3 regions of the Paenibacillus sp. BC26 genome follow, and region 1 is predicted to be linked to each of the others. Evidence: riboswitches for the same ligand, from Rfam matches in the RefSeq annotation. Region 1 holds a riboswitch; each other region holds the start of a gene.
The links. Region 1 has a riboswitch for ZMP and ZTP ahead of rpiB (ribose 5-phosphate isomerase B). Riboswitches for the same ligand answer to the same signal wherever they lie in the genome.

Region 1 (5,332 bases):
ATAAATTTATCGACAAGTGTTAAGGGGCTGGAGTGAGTGATTCCCGTGGGCGGTGGTGGAATAGCGGAATGGCTGCGGGCAGAGATCACTGGATGGCACGGTGTTGGGATGGCGCGTTGGCCACACTGTGGACAGTTGGTGGTGGACGACGAGTTGGTCACACTGTGGACAGTTGGCGGTGGACGACGAGTTGGCCACACTGTGGACAGTTGGCGGTGGACGGCCAGTTGGCCACACTGTGGACAGTTGGCGGTGGACGACGAGTTGGCCACACTGTGGACAGTTGGCGGTGGACGGCCAGTTGGCCACACTGTGGACAGTTGGCGAGGACGACGAGTTGGCCAGACTGCGGACAGTTGGCGGTGGACGGCGCGTTGGCCACAACTGTGGACAGTTGATGGTGGACGGCGCGTTGACCACACTGTGGACAGTTGGCGGTGAACGGCGTGTTGGCCACACTGTGGACAGTTGACGGTGGACGGCGCGTTGGCCACACTGTGGACAGTTGGCGGTGGACGGCGCGTTGGCCACAACTGTGGACAGTTGATGGTGGACGGCGCGTTGGCCACACTGTGGACAGTTGATGGTGGAATGGCGGTAACTGGCAGTAAGCAGTGGATAGCGGGTCGACTGCGGACTGCGTGCGCGGGACAATACAGCGGTGGGATGGCGGACGGCGGCAACGGAAAGCAAGCGGAGAACTACGGACGGCGAGACTGTGGAAAACAGGTAATTATGCGGGCGGGACAGCTAGAAATAGGACATCTAAAGATGCTGTTGTCAGCGGCGGGGCAGTTTTTTTGCTGTGGTGAGTCGCTAACGAATCGTAGCGGTCTTATTTGAGCGGAATTGGGCCATAAATTTTTCTAACGAATCGTAGTGGTCTTATTTGTGCGAATTGGAGCGGAATACGGTGCTTGGAGTCCAAATAAGACCTGTGGGATTCGTTAGATTTCCAAATAGGGTGATTTGGGCGAAATAAGACCTCTACGATTCGTTAGAGTTGAAGGTCCGGTTGTATGAGGGACAACGCCACCGGCAGACTACCGATTCCGGCTCGCATGCTGCGGAACGCAAAAGGTGGCATTGGGTTCTACCCTGCACTGCCTTCAGACTACCGATTCCGGCTCGGAGCATGCTGCAGAACGCAAAATGGCGGCATAGGTTTCTACCCTGCGCCACCTTCAGACTAACGATTCCGGCCAACAGCATGCATGCTGCGGAACGCAAAAAAGGCGGCACAGGGATCAACCCTGCTCCGCCTTTTGGTCAAACCGATATTAGTAAGTCATGCCAGGGTAAAGCGGGTATTGCGACACGAGGTCGCTGACCATACCGCGTGCTTTTTCCAGAACGGACTCGTCTTTTGGATTCTTGAGCGTCATAGCGATTACTTCTGCGATGGTAGCCATTGCGTCTACGCCCATGCCGCGGGAAGTCGCTGCAGGTGTACCGATACGGATACCGCTAGTGATGAACGGGCTGGTCGGATCGAACGGAATCGCGTTTTTGTTGACTGTGATTTGTACGGAATCGAGCACGTGCTCCGCGTCTTTACCTGTGATGTTCAGGTTGCGAAGGTCGATCAGCATCAAGTGGTTGTCCGTACCGCCGGAAACGATGTTGATGCCTCTCTCGATCAAACCGTCAGCAAGCGCCTTCGCGTTGTCGACAACGTTCTTGCCGTATTCTTTGAACGAAGGCTGAAGCGCTTCGCCGAAAGCTACTGCTTTAGCCGCGATAATGTGCATCAGAGGTCCGCCTTGGGAACCTGGGAATACTGCTTTATCGATTGCTTGCGCCCATGCTTTGCGGCAAAGGATCATACCGCCGCGAGGTCCGCGAAGCGTTTTGTGCGTAGTTGTTGTTACAAAGTGTGCGTGCGGAACCGGGCTCGGGTGCAAGCCTGCTGCTACAAGACCTGCGATATGCGCCATGTCAACGAAGAGCAATGCGCCTACATCGTTAGCGATACGGCCAAGCTCTTCAAAATCGATGATGCGCGGGTAAGCCGATGCGCCTGCAACGATCATGCGCGGACGGTGTTTGAACGCCAGTTTGCGTACTTCTGCATAGTCAATTGTAAAAGTGTTCTCGTTAACGCCGTATGCCACGAAGTTGTACAGAAGACCGGATGCGTTAACCGGGCTGCCGTGCGTCAAGTGACCGCCATGCGCGAGGTTCATACCAAGAACCGTGTCGCCTGGGTTTAGCGCAGCCAGGTAAACTGCCATATTAGCTTGTGCGCCGGAGTGAGGCTGCACGTTCGCGTGCTCAGCACCGAACAATTCTTTGGCACGGTTGCGTGCGATATCTTCGGCGATATCCACATGCTCACAGCCGCCGTAGTAACGTTTGCCCGGGTAGCCTTCTGCGTATTTGTTCGTCAGTACAGTACCCATTGCTTCCAATACCGCTTCGGAAACGATGTTCTCGGATGCGATAAGCTCGATGTTGTCGCGTTGACGCTGCAGCTCAAGGCCAAGTGCTTTCAAAATTTCAGGATCTTGTTTACGTAGGTTTTCCATGTTGATAAGTCCTCCTCAGTAAAATAAATATATTAGTCGCATGTGCCGGCATCCGTTGCCGGGCCTGCCGCTTCCCGCGTGTAAACCGCACGTTCCCCGCCAATCAGCTTCGGACGGGTGTAAGCCATTGTCAAATGCGCGGATCCGATTGCCCGGATCGTTGGTCGCACCGGTACCGCTACACGCTTCAAGTGCATGCCGATGAAGGTGTCGCCGATATCGATGCCCGCATGGGCCTGAACCGTCTCGGTCAGCACGGCATCCTGCAGTTTCTGGAACGCGTAGGCTGCCATGGAGCCGCCGGCTTTGCGCACGGGGATAGCCGAAACGAGCTCCAAACCATACCGCTCGGCGGCTTCTCTTTCCATAACAAGTGCCCGATTCAAATGCTCGCAGCACTGATAAACCGGATAAAACTGCAATTCTTGACGTACCTTCTCGACTCCCGCATAGATCGCGGCTGCCGTTTCCAGCGTGCCTGATGTCCCGATCCGCTGGCCGAGTACTTCGCTGGTCGACACGCCGATGACAAGCAGCTGTCCTTGGCGAATGCCGGACACGGCTGCAAGCTCGCGGACAACGGTTTCTACATCCTTGGTCAGCTGTGCCGAATCCATGCTGCTTATTCCGTGGCCGTGGTCGCTCATCGCTGGGTACGCCCCTTACTCGGATTTTGCCGCATCGGCATATTGTGCTTCAAGCTTCATCACTTTGTTCACGCGGCCGACATGACGCTCGCCGCCCGAGAACGGCGTCTCGAGCCAAATCCGGATAATCTCTTGCGCTACGCCCGGGCCAATGACGCGTTCCCCCATTGCCAGTACGTTGGTGTCGTTGTGCTCGCGGGTTGCTTTGGCCGAGAACATATCGTGCACCAGTGCGCAGCGAATGCCTTTGACTTTGTTAGCCGCGATGGACATGCCGATTCCCGTACCGCAAATGAGTATGCCGCGTTCAGCCTTGCCTTGCGCAACAAGCTCCGCAACAGGAAGCGCATAATCCGGGTAGTCTACGGACTGGGCGCAATCGCAGCCTACGTCCTCAATCTCGTGGCCAAGCGATTGGATAAACGGAACCAGCTCGTCTTTCAAGCGGTAGCCCGCGTGGTCTGCGCCGATGGCGATTTTCATAATCCATATTCCTCCCAATAGAACCGCACATGGCGGAAATTGTCGATTCACAATGGCATTAGTATACCTGATTTCGCCGAAAAAGACGAAAAAAGAGCAAGCATGCTTGCGCACGCTGCTCTTTGCCCAGGCGACCGGCCGTATGATCCGATGCTCCACCGTGGTTTAACCCACTTTCGTCGCCAGTTACATCGGAAACCGTCTTTAGTTGCTTTTATCATAACGGATTTTGGCTTCAAAATCAATCGTTGCCGGAAGAAACGGCGCTTGCCATCGTTTGACAGCGAGCGCAGTTTCACCTTATTAAAGAGCCACGAAAAGCCTTCAGACAAATACACTTATCCTTTCAGTCGATCGAGAAGACGGTTGAGCGCGGCTTCGATTTGGCTGGCGCTCTGCTCATACATCGCCAGCGAGCCGCCGAAAGGATCTTCCACATCGAAGCTCGGGATCTGCTGCTCCAGCTCAAGGAGCCTGGACCGCTCCTGCGGAGTCAGCGGCTGTCCCAGCGCCTGCTTAATCTGCCAGTTCGAGTACAGCCCTTCCAGCTCGGCGATGTTCGCCAACACTTTGGGATCCGTGTTCACGAACTCAAGCAGCGTATGCGTCTTGTCCACCGCAGCCGGAAAATGCTGCAGCAGCTGCCTTTTATGACTGGCGGTCATCGTCAAAATAAGATCTGCCCACGCAATCGAGCCGCCTTCGAGCGCCTTCGAGGTACCACTGTGCACAATATCACGTCTGGACAGCGCCGTCCGCGCATGATTGGAAACAGGCAGTCCATCGATCGTGGACACGCCTGCGGAACGAATATCAAGCTGCATGCCCCTTTGCTGGGACCTCGCCCGAAGCAGCGCTTCAGCCATTGGCGAACGGCATGTATTGCCCGTGCACACGAATAGAATCCGTTTCACGATTGATTTCACTCCTTATAAGATGCCGTTCTGTTAGAACAGGAACAGCAAACCGAATGTAAATAAAATGACGCCGCCGCACGCTTCCCCGTACCCGCCGAGACTTGTGCCTACCTTACGACCGAGCAGCAGCCCAAAAACGGACATCAAGCCTCCGGCAACGCCGAACAGCAGTACGGTCAGCAGCATGTCCGTATCGAACATGCCAAGTGAGATGCCGACAGAGAAGGAATCGATGCTCACGCCAAGCGCGAACAGCAGCATCCCCCATGAGCTTCGGTAGTCGATCGACTCCACCGCATCGCCGCGCAGCGAGCTGTAGATCATATGGCCGCCAAGCAGGAGCAGCAGCGCACCGGCCGCCGTCGTCGCCACGCCGCCCAGCAGCGTACTGACGTATTTGCCCGTGAAAATGCCCATGAGCGGCATGACCATGTGAAAAAGCGCAATGATCGCGCTAAGTTTTGCTATATCCATCAGCCGAATGCCCTTGAGCCCAATGCCGACACCCAGCGAAAAAGCATCCATCCCCAGTGCCACAGCAATAATCAGCAGCGTCAGCAATTGTCCGGCATGCATGCCCGCCTCCACCATTTCATCCTCTCCTTGTCCGCAACCTCTCCACAAGCATATGCGGACAAGGTTGGAAAGATGACCTGGGGAAGGTTGTGGGTGGCGCGGGTTTAGTGCGCTAGGGAAGTGGCGCTTGGCGCGCTGGTGGTACGGGTACGGGACGGTGACGCTTGGCGCACGAGTTGGC
Region 2 (5,332 bases), on a different contig from region 1:
CAAGAAACTCATCAGGCAGCTCGCCGTCGCCCCACGTATACGCACCAAGGACAATACCATCGTAAGCCGCCATGTCGGCAGCAGCAGCATCCATTACCATCTGAACCGTGAGTGTACCGCCTGCTTCACGAATGCCTTGTGCAATTGCATCCGCCATATCCTCCGTATTACCTGTCATGCTCGCATAAACCAGCAGTATATTAGCCATGCTTACAACACTCCTTTACCCTATGTCTCCATAGTCTCTTGCTTGGGTGTGCGTTCCTTACGTCCCGCATTTCCTCTCTCATATTAGTTGATAATGATTCTCATTGTCAATTAATCTTTTGAAAATAGTTCCTTTTCCTTGATGACCTTTGTCCATTTAGAGAACAATGTGCAAGTACGATGGGTCTGATTCAGCGGGAGCGTGCCCATGTTAAAAAGGCCGGAACCCCTTGTGTAGCAAGGAGTTCCGGCCTTTGAAGCCAAGCATTTATTGGTACAGGACAACCTTAGCCATATCCGCTATGCGGTACAGCTTGTCTTTGTTAGTAAGTGATCGAGTAAGCACGCGCAAGCCCAGCAAAGTGTTGTGCAGGCTCTCAGCGAGATCCTCAGCGCTCCGTGTCGACGTAAAATCGCCGTTCTGCTGCCCCCTGCTGATCACATCAGCGAGCATTTGCTCCCAGTAAGCAAAGCTCTCGCTCACTTTGGCTCTTGCCTCGGGATCGCTCGAAGCCAGTTCAACCGCCATATTCACCATCATGCAGCCAACAGGATTATCTGCACTCGTGCCCTGGATCGTGTAATCGAATATAAAATCGATTGCCTGCTTCGGCGTAGAGTTCGGAATGAGCGCACCGAGCCGATTGTTGGTCAGCGTTTTGTACCGGTCAAACGCCCTTAGATATAGCATATGTTTATCGCCGAACGTATCGTACAAGCTTCTGCGGTGAATGCCCATACGCTCGACAAGATCATTAATCGATGTTTTCTCGTAGCCCTGCTCCCAGAACAGCTTCATTGCCTTCAGCAGCACGACGTCTTCTTCGAATTCTTTCGCTCTAGCCATAAGCATACCCCTTTCCAGTCGATTTTACCATATTGAGAACAATCGGTAAAGAATCCCCTGACAAGGTGTCCTATACTCCGGCGGCTTTTAGGCTTAACGATATACCGGTGCACCGAACGGGGATGAGCCGCCGCCTCCGTCAACACTGATTTCGGCGCCTTGCACGTACGAAGCATCATCCGAAGCCAGGAACAAAGCTACGTTTGCGATTTCTTCCGGTTCACCCAAACGGTTTAGCGGAACCGATCGCGTGAGCTTGGCTTCCATTTGCGCCAGCCCTTCCGGCTGACCCCAGATCGGTGTGCGAGTAGGGCCGGGAACGACTGTATTTACGCGAATGCCTCTAGGCGACAATTCGGAAACAAACACTTTCGCCATGCTCGCAACGGCCGCTTTGCTCGCTGCATACGCTGCCCATCCCGGGCTTCCCGCATTAGCAAGCACCGAACCGTTCAGGACTACCGAAGCGCCTTCCTTCAAGTAAGGCAATGCGGCTTGTACGGTGAAGAACACGCCCGTCACGTTCACGTTCATGACTTCCTGGAATGCGGCCAGCTCCGTACCGCCGAGCGGAGTATGACCGCCAATGCCGGCATTGGCGAACACGACATCCAGTCGGCCGAATTTCTCAACTGCTGCAGCCGTTGCCTTCTCCAGGCTCTGCGGATCGGTTGTTTCGGCTTGAATACCGAAGCTGTTCGACGCACCAAGCTCCTCCACTGCTTTGTCCAGCGTAGCCTGATTACGACCTGTGATGACAACCTTAGCTCCCTCAGCTACAAACAACTTCGCCGTTGCAAAGCCGATCCCGCTGTTACCACCTGTAATGAATGCTACTTTACCGTTTAATTTACCCATTTTGTATCGCTCCTTTGTCATTTGTTTATTATGATGCACCAATTGAGAATGATCATTCTCAAAAGAGTAAAAAAATAAAATGTACTGCAAACTATGCTTGGCTGCCAACTTGACCGCAGCCCTTACGGGAATGATCGTTCTACTATTGCGAATAAAAAAGGAATGCATCCTCACTCACGATTGCTTCCTTCTTGCTTACGAATTGATCATATCATATTGGGAACGATCAGTAAAGAATAAATTTAAAGCTAGCCCACTCCTGTGGACTAGCGCGATTTCTTCATGAGCGCACCCAATCGTATTCCATCAAACTTGCTGCCAGAAGCGCCCGTTCCTCGCCCAGCAGCTTACCTATTACATACAAAGACGCATCGATCCCCGCTGAAACACCGGCCGACAAAATAAGCTTCCCATTGTCCACATAACGCGCTTCTTCATGAATTTCTGCAGATTCCGGCGCTATTGCCCGCAGCTCATGCATCGCAAGGCGGTTCGTAGCCAGCTTCAATCCATCTGCCAGCTGAGCCTTCACTACCAGAAGAGCGCCTGTGCACACGGACAGAAGCAGCTCCGCTTCTCCGGCAGTTTGGTTGATCCAGTCCAACATGACAGGATTGTGCATTTCGGTTCTGGTGCCCGGTCCTCCGGGAATGACGAGAATGTCCGGCTTCGGACAAGTCCGGAAGCTGTAGGCCGGGTTAATGCTCAGATTGCCAAGCGCATGAATCGGACCATCATGTTCAGCTACGGTAAACACATTGAAGTCCCGGCCATAGTTGCTGCCGGATAGGAACGCCTCGAACGGCCCTGCAAAATCCAGCACTTCCACGCGATCAAAGATCAGAATCGCTACATGTCTTGCCTGCCGCACCTGCTCCATCTCATCATCTCCCATGAAATAATAAAAAGCGCTCAGTCCAAAGACCAAGCACTTCGCCCAGGCGTACGGCATATGAATATGTGCTCCCTCGTGGTACTCCACGTTTACGCCAGTCACACACACCGAATACTGCTTATATTGTAGTCCGAATATTTAGTCAAATCAACGATGAAGTTCTATTAGGGCTGCATCGGCCTTCCCTTGCCCGATTGTCCAAATACCACTCGGATAACAACCTCGGCTGCAAGCAGTAGGAAGAGAATAGCCCCATAAACGCCGATTGTGTAGCTGTGCGTATAGGACAAACCGAATCCTTGGTGAACTACATAAGTAATCGCATGAATGCACAAATTCGTGTAGCAGAACGCGTAGCTTCTGATCATCCAATTGCGGTGGGCGATGCGCTGTTTTCGTCTTATTTTCACAATCGCGATCACCGTCATGGCCGTCCACAGCATGCTCAGCAGGTTCAACGGAACGCTGTTCAGCTTACCGCCGGTCGCATAAGGCGCCATGTAGCCGGAAGTGAGCACTACGACAAGGATCGCGCCAAAATAAACATACCCGATAGCTCGGTGCGCGCGCCGGTAATGGGTCTGAACCTTCGTGGCAAAATTAACCGCTCCCGCCGCCATCGCGATACTCGCACACACCACATGGACATACATCACATTAAGCCAAACCGGCTTGTTTAACGGATGCTTTAGGTTGATCTTGTGACTCAGAAAACGCTCCGCCTGGGGATCCACGAAGAAATTGATGGTGATCACATATACGATAAAGCCGACCGCAATCGTCAGCATAAACCGATAGAGAATTTTAGACTTCTGCATAGCTGGGCTGTACCTCGTTTCAAAAATGAAAACTCAACGCCGCGGTCCTCCGCACAAGCACAGCGCTCATCGGAACCGGAATTGTTCAAAATGAATGGAACCCGCCACCCCGATAAACCGATGCGAGATCCGCCATCCTCGGTAGCCTATCCGCATAACCCGCCGAACCCCCGGAATCCTCGGCGCCACCGATAGGAGAATGAGCAGGACAAAACCCCCAAAAGCAATATAGCCGGGAGCCCGTCCGGGAGGGACCTCATTCGGATTAAGCGGCATGACGAGCAGATGGAGGAAAAGCAGCAGAAATACAAATATACCCGCGTTCCGGTGGACGACATACAGCTTATCCAAGCCGCCTAATAATCGTTCCAATACCCGGATTCTCGTTGCGAGCAATAAGGTGAAGGCCATCATAATCATCATTGTCGAGCCGATCACTTCGCCCAGATGACGCTGGGCAAACGAAGGCTGAAGCCCGTGATCCACAGGTGGAAAAGCAATCCACACGGCTGCATTAATTAGCGGTAGCAAGAAAATAAAAAAATGGCGAGGCTGCAGCATGTACGTGCTCCTTTTTCGAGAAGAATCCTTACTTCTGATTCTACCATAGACCCCACTCGAAAAATCTCACAGTACGATGAACATCTGCGTATAGCCTCACCATAATTTGATTACTCTTGGCTGAATTCGACTTTCTTGACCCAGCCGAACGGATCCGCAACGGCACCGGTTTGGATGCCTGTCAGCGTATCATAAATCGACTTCGAGAGCTGGCCGGTCACGCCTTCGCTGATCACGAGCTTCTCTCCGTTCCAGTTCATTTCGCCGATAGGCGAAATAACGGCTGCGGTACCGGTTCCGAAAGCCTCTTCCAGCGTACCGTTGCGACCCGCTTCATAAAGCTCCTCAATGGAAAGCACTCTCTCCTCAACAGGAACATCCCAGTGCTTAAGCAGCTGAATAACCGAGTTGCGTGTAATACCCGCTAGAATACTGCCGTTCAGTGCAGGCGTTACGACCGTTCCGTTGATTTTGAAGAACACATTCATACTGCCGACTTCTTCGATATATTTGTGCTGCGTGCCATCGAGCCACAGAACCTGCGTGTAGCCTTCTTCCTTAGCGGCTTGCTGCGACTTCAAGGCCGCCGCATAGTTGCCGGCTGTCTTCGCTTCACCCACGCCGCCTACAACTGCACGAACATAGTGGGATTCCACGTGGATTTTGACCGGATTGATTCCTTCCGGATAGTAGGCGCCAACAGGCGACATGATAATGATGAATTGGTAATTCTCGGATGGAGACACGCCAAGCGTCGCTTGTGTGGCAATGACGAATGGGCGAATATACAGCGATGTACCCGGCAGATCCGGAATCCAGTCTTGATCGACTGCGATGAGCTGCTCCAGCGCTGCAATGGCCACATCAATATCCAGATCAGGCACGCTCATACGATCGTTGGAACGGTTCATACGGGCAAAATTATCGCGAGGACGGAACAACTGAATGCCGCCGTCTTCGGTTTTGTAGGCTTTCAAGCCTTCGAAGATGGTTTGTCCATAATGGAACACTTTCGCGGCCGGGTCGAGTACGATCGGCTGGTACGGCGTGATGCGCGGGTTATGCCACTCTTGCTCGACACTGTAGTCCATTACAAACATGTGATCGGTAAAATAGATACCGAAACCTAGCTGATCCTGCGCTGGC
Region 3 (5,332 bases), on a different contig from region 1:
ACGCCGGAAGGATAATGACACGTGATATGCTGCTGGACAAAGTATGGGGTTACGACTACTACGGCGACTCCCGCATCGTCGATGCTCATATTAAGAATATCCGCAAGAAGCTCGGGATCTCCGTCATTCGTACGGTAAAAGGGGTCGGCTACTCGCTGGAGTCTGAGCTGGCGTTGGTGGAAGGATGATCCGGCGCAAGGGGATACGGTTTAAAATCTTCATGGTTACGGCTGCGCTGCTGGTCGTATCCGCGCTTCTCATCTACTTGACTCTCTACTTCATGCTGCCGGGTTATTATAAGAACATCAAGCAATCCCGGCTCGAAAGCAGCTTCAGCGAACTGGTGAAACAGATCGACGGCGTGAGTGCGGCCGATGCCATTCCGCTTATGGCGAAGTTTGGTCAAGAGCATAATGCGGCGCTCATGATCCGCGATAAGGAGGGGCAGGGGTATTATATCCCGCCGAGTTATCGGGGCATGAACGGCTGGCTGTCCCGTAATGCGAGTTACCTCGGTATGCGAAAGCAGCTTGAAGCGGGTCGGGTGATCGATGGCCGTGAGATTGCGAAAGGGCCCGGCGACGGTAATGGCGGCGGCCCGAACATGCAAATGCTGAGCGTCGATAAGACGATTAAATTCGCAGAAAGCGATGATCCTTATACGCTGTCCGTGGATGCTCCGCTGCAGCCGATCGGGGAAGCGGCGGATGTCATCTTGCTGTTCCTGCCCTACATGCTGATCCCGATTCTCCTTATTGCAGTGGGTGGTGCGCTCATCTATTCAAGGTTAATCGCGCGGCCCCTTCTCTCGCTTAACCGAGTGGCAAAGCGGCTGGCCAAACTCGACTTCTCTGTAACGAAGCCTGCGCTGAACACGAAGGATGAGCTGGGTGAGCTGTCGTTTAGCCTCAGCAAATTGGCGGTTAATTTGCAGCTGACGATGGGGGAGCTGCAGGATGCCAACGCGCAGCTCAAGAGCGATATCGAGCAGGAACGTGAGCAGGAAGCGAAACGGCGGGAATTTGTGGCGACGATTTCGCATGAGCTCAAGACGCCGATAACGGCGGTCAGCGGTCAATTGGAGGCGATGATTGCTAACGTGGGCTCCTACCGCGATCGGGACAGATATTTGCGCCAATCGTATACGATTATGCAGGATATGGATAAGCTTGTGCACGAGATCCTGGAGCTGTCGAAGCTGGAAAGCCGGGATTTCCGTCCGCTGATGCGCAAGGTGGATCTAACCGAATTGGTACGGGAATCGATGAATAATATGAGCTACTTGGCAGATGTCAAACATATGCAGCTAGAGGTCGAGCTGCCGGAGGAAGCGATGATTACGGCCGATGAGCGGCTCATGTCGAAGGCTGTGGCGAACATCATCACCAATGCCGTTCAATATTCCGGCGATGCGGAGCGGGTCGTTGTTCGGTTATCCGAGGAGTATTGCGCAGCAGATGAGGGGAGCGAGCTGCAGGTGAAGTCGCTGCATCCGTGGTACAGGCTGGAGGTGCTGAACACCGGCGTGCAGGTGGAGGAGTCGAAGCTGCCGCGATTGTTCGAGCCGTTCTACCGGGCGGAGCAGTCGCGCAGCCGCTCCACCGGCGGCAGCGGACTGGGTCTCTATATTGTCAGCAAAGTACTGGATGCTCACGGCGCTGAATATAGCATCGCCAATACGGCTGAAGGCGTACGCTTCAGCGTAAGGGTGCAGGGAGCGGCTTGAGCCATAGTAGGAACAGGGGAACCGGACATTAGATTCTGTCGCGAACGACAGCTAATGTCCGGTTTTTGAGTTGTTCGATTTCAGCGATAAGGGAAGTGCGTTTCGCAGCGTAATGGGCTTTTATCCCTTCATCCTTCAGTGCGGCTAAATTGATCTCCACCGTTAAGAGCGCGGATTGCGCAGCGGCTTCAAGGAGTAAAGCGCCGATACCGAGATCAGAGATGACATGCGCATTCGTGCAGGAAGCGATGCTTAGTGTAGACAGCAGCGCCGCTCTGCACACCTCCATCAGTCGGAGCGGAGCTTCGATGGCGGCAATGGTCGCGTTATGGAGCGCCTCTTGGCGAACAGCCTTTTCTGACTCATTCTGTTTAGGCAGCTTCAGTGCATGCATATAACCGTCGAAGGCTGAAATGTCCTCGGCGAGCAGCGATTCACACGCGGCGGAAAGCCGGTGCATCTCGTTCAATGCAGCGTTAACTTGAAGCCGTGCATCGGCGTACTTCTCTCCCTGCGAGAGATGGGCCGCCATTGCGGTCATGGCTGTGCCGAGGGCTGCGGCAAGGGCAGCGGCGCTTCCGCCGCCCGGAGTGGGGTCGGCGCTGGCCGCCTTCTCTAAGAAGCGGCGGATGGAATCATCCCATGATACTGTAGTCATCGTCACGCATCTCCTTTCATCGACGTTTGGATATCCATGGCTTTCATCAGATTGCGAAACAGAATCGCGGTCGTTAAGGTGCCGACTCCGCCGGGAACCGGTGAGACAGCAGCGGCCGCGTCGCTCAGATCCGAAGCGGCATCGCCGGTAATCGAACCGTCCGCAAGCTCGTTAATGCCTGCGTCGATGATGATTAAGCCCGGATGCACCATATCCTTTGTAATCATATCCGGTTTGCCAACCGCCACGATGGCGATTTCCGCATGTTTCAGCTGAGCAGCCAGATCCGGCGTCCTGGAATGGCAGACAGTCACGGTTGCATGCTCCCGTTGAAGGAGATGAAACAGCGGAAGGCCGACGGTCTGACCCCTGCCGACTAAAGCCACGTTGCGACCCTCTAGTTTGTACCCGTAATGCTTGAGTAACCCGATGCAGGCCTGCGGCGTTGCGGGATAAAGTCCCGTGTCATTGCCCGTGTAAACGGCTAGCTTATTAGATGGAGTGACGCCGTCGATATCTTTGGCAGGGGCGATGCAAGCTTCAATTGCAGCTGCCGATAGATGCGCGGGCAATGGCAGCTCCAGCATAATGCCATGAACGTCTTCATCCTCGTTAAGCGCAGCGATGACGCGCTTCAATTCCTCTTCCGAAACATCGTTCGCGAACGTATGGAGCTGAAACGAGATACCCAGCTTCTCGGCAATCTTCTGCTTGGAGCGCGCATAGTAAGCCGAGGCAGGATCGCCTTCGACCAGTAGTGTCGCCAGAGACGGCTGTTTTCCATTCTTCTTCCATTCCTCAACGCGGAGCGCTATTTCCGAATACACGAGCTCAGCCGCTTCTTTCGCCTTTAGAATAAGGGCCATTAGAGATCCTCTCCTTCATCCTGAATGTACGATCGATAAGAAACGAAAAAAAGCATTCGCAGACAGGCCGGTCCTCAGACATGGCCAGTCGCAAATACTTCTCCCCAGGCGAACGGTGTGATTCGATCCGCATGCTCCCTCGTGGTTCATTCCACTGATTTCGCCAGTTGCATGCAGCATTATTTTCCTAGAGTGTAGCACGAGGAGGTGCCTTTGAACAGGGCTGTGCTATAATGTTGCTGATTCTTGGGAAACTGCGAAAGGAGCAACGCGCTTGTGCTGACAAACTGGCTGTATCCCCATTGGCTGCGAAATCAAGTCATTCGCAACAAAATTATCGCGATCTATATTCCGCTGATCATTGTGCCGCTCCTTGTGCTGGGCTTTGCGTCCAATACCATCTATACGAATGCGATTGTAGACAAGACGATCAGCAATGTGAGCGACAACTCCTCGCTGATCATTACGCGCATGAATGGTATTCTCACGAATGCGGAAAGCTGCGCCAATATACTGACGATCAACTTAAACCGCGTCATTCAAGACCATAACAAAGGCGAAATCAGCCGGGAGCGTTCGCTGCTGCTGTCGACCTTGATTACCAATCAGCTTAGCTTCGCGCTGCTTGTTTTTCCGGATGTGGAGAGCGCTGCATTCATTGATACTTATGGCACGATCTATGGCACATCGGCTGCGATTGAGAACGCCGGCGCGCCTCAGCCGGAGACGCTTCTGCAGACCCCGATGATGAAGCGCATTCGCGAAACGACCGGCCAGAACATCTGGTTTCCGATGGACAAAAGAAGCTATCTGACGCTCGGAGCGGACGAGCCTGTTCTTACGGTGGGCAAGAAAATCAATAACATCTACACCGGCCAGGAGCTTGGGCTGCTGGTGCTTAATGTGAAGGAACAATCGCTTTCGGCGATTTACAATAACATCGGCAACGATCAAAGCGGCAGCTACATGCTGACCGATCAAGCAGGCACGATCGTCTCTTCTACGCATAAGGAGCAGCTGCTCAAGCCCGTGGAAGACAAGGCGCTTAGACAGTGGATCAATCAGACAAACAGCGGTTCGACAATCGATCGTTTCCTAGGGGAGAAGCTGCTTGTCATCAGCTCGGAAATGCCTAAATTCGGCTGGAAGCTGATCTCCATGGAACCGTTTAATGCGTTGACGGCGGATAATCGCAAAATTACGGCGCTCATCATGACCATCGGCTTCTTCTGTTTCTTGTTCGCGCTGATGGGCGCGGGTATTCTAAATCGGCTCATCGCCAGGCCCATCGTACTGTTGACCAAGTATATGAAGCTGGTGAAAGAAGGGAATCTTACCATTCAGCTGCCGGTCAAATCGAACGACGAGCTGGGCCTGCTCGCATCCGGCTTTAATACGATGCTTACGCGCATTAATTTGCTTCTCGATAATGTGCGATTCGAACAGAAGAAGAAGCGGGAGTACGAGCTGGCCCTGATTCAATCCCAAATCAAGCCTCATTTCTTGTACAATACGCTCGACGTGATCTATACGCTCTCGGAGATAGGGCGGGTCAAGGATGTGCAGCGCACAACCAAATCGCTGGCCGATTATTACCGCATCGTCTTAAGCCAAGGGAAAGAGGCGATTCCTCTTCAGGATGAACTGCAGGGGCTGCGCGATTATTTGGCCATTCAACGGATCCGCTATGCCGATGTGTTCGATTACCAAATCGATGTCCAGCCGGAAGTGCTCTCTTGCACCGTGTTAAAACTGACGCTGCAGCCGCTCGTGGAGAATGCCATCTATCATGGGCTGAAGACAAAAGGGACGTTCGGCCACCTCATCGTGACAGGCGGCATCGAAGGTCAGGATTTGCTGCTTACCGTTAAGGACGACGGAGTCGGCATTCCGCCGGAAAGGCTGGAGACGTTGTTGCGGCCAAGCGTTGATTCAACGAACACACCCGCCGCAGTGCTGTCTGCTGCCGGAAATACCGGCAGTTCGTTCGGGATGCGCAGCGTGGACAGCCGGATTAAACTGTATTTTGGAGAAGGGTACGGACTGACGCTAATCAGTGAGCCCGGCGTGGGAACAGAGATT

Region 2: another riboswitch for ZMP and ZTP. It lies ahead of BM412_RS28875 (DJ-1/PfpI family protein); the one in region 1 lies ahead of rpiB (ribose 5-phosphate isomerase B).
Region 3: another riboswitch for ZMP and ZTP. It lies ahead of BM412_RS24765 (bifunctional 5,10-methylenetetrahydrofolate dehydrogenase/5,10-methenyltetrahydrofolate cyclohydrolase); the one in region 1 lies ahead of rpiB (ribose 5-phosphate isomerase B).

Annotation. Positions count from the first base shown of each region.
Region 1 is NZ_FPAD01000005.1:390,963-396,294, reverse strand. It holds gene glyA (serine hydroxymethyltransferase) at 1,281-2,528, opposite strand; gene BM412_RS27740 (TIGR01440 family protein) at 2,561-3,175, opposite strand; gene rpiB (ribose 5-phosphate isomerase B) at 3,191-3,658, opposite strand; ZMP/ZTP riboswitch at 3,776-3,858, opposite strand; gene BM412_RS27730 (low molecular weight protein arginine phosphatase) at 3,997-4,572, opposite strand; gene BM412_RS27725 (manganese efflux pump MntP) at 4,606-5,166, opposite strand.
Region 2 is NZ_FPAD01000006.1:93,855-99,186, forward strand. It holds gene BM412_RS28860 (flavodoxin) at 1-208, opposite strand, end outside; gene BM412_RS28865 (TetR/AcrR family transcriptional regulator) at 476-1,054, opposite strand; gene BM412_RS28870 (SDR family NAD(P)-dependent oxidoreductase) at 1,148-1,912, opposite strand; gene BM412_RS28875 (DJ-1/PfpI family protein) at 2,193-2,864, opposite strand; ZMP/ZTP riboswitch at 2,841-2,919, opposite strand; gene BM412_RS28880 (DUF2306 domain-containing protein) at 2,972-3,625, opposite strand; gene BM412_RS28885 (ferric reductase-like transmembrane domain-containing protein) at 3,692-4,186, opposite strand; gene BM412_RS28890 (branched-chain amino acid aminotransferase) at 4,297-5,332, opposite strand, start outside.
Region 3 is NZ_FPAD01000004.1:264,069-269,400, reverse strand. It holds gene BM412_RS24780 (response regulator transcription factor) at 1-188, shown strand, start outside; gene BM412_RS24775 (sensor histidine kinase) at 185-1,726, shown strand; gene BM412_RS24770 (cyclodeaminase/cyclohydrolase family protein) at 1,755-2,384, opposite strand; gene BM412_RS24765 (bifunctional 5,10-methylenetetrahydrofolate dehydrogenase/5,10-methenyltetrahydrofolate cyclohydrolase) at 2,387-3,250, opposite strand; ZMP/ZTP riboswitch at 3,346-3,431, opposite strand; gene BM412_RS24760 (sensor histidine kinase) at 3,527-5,332, shown strand, end outside.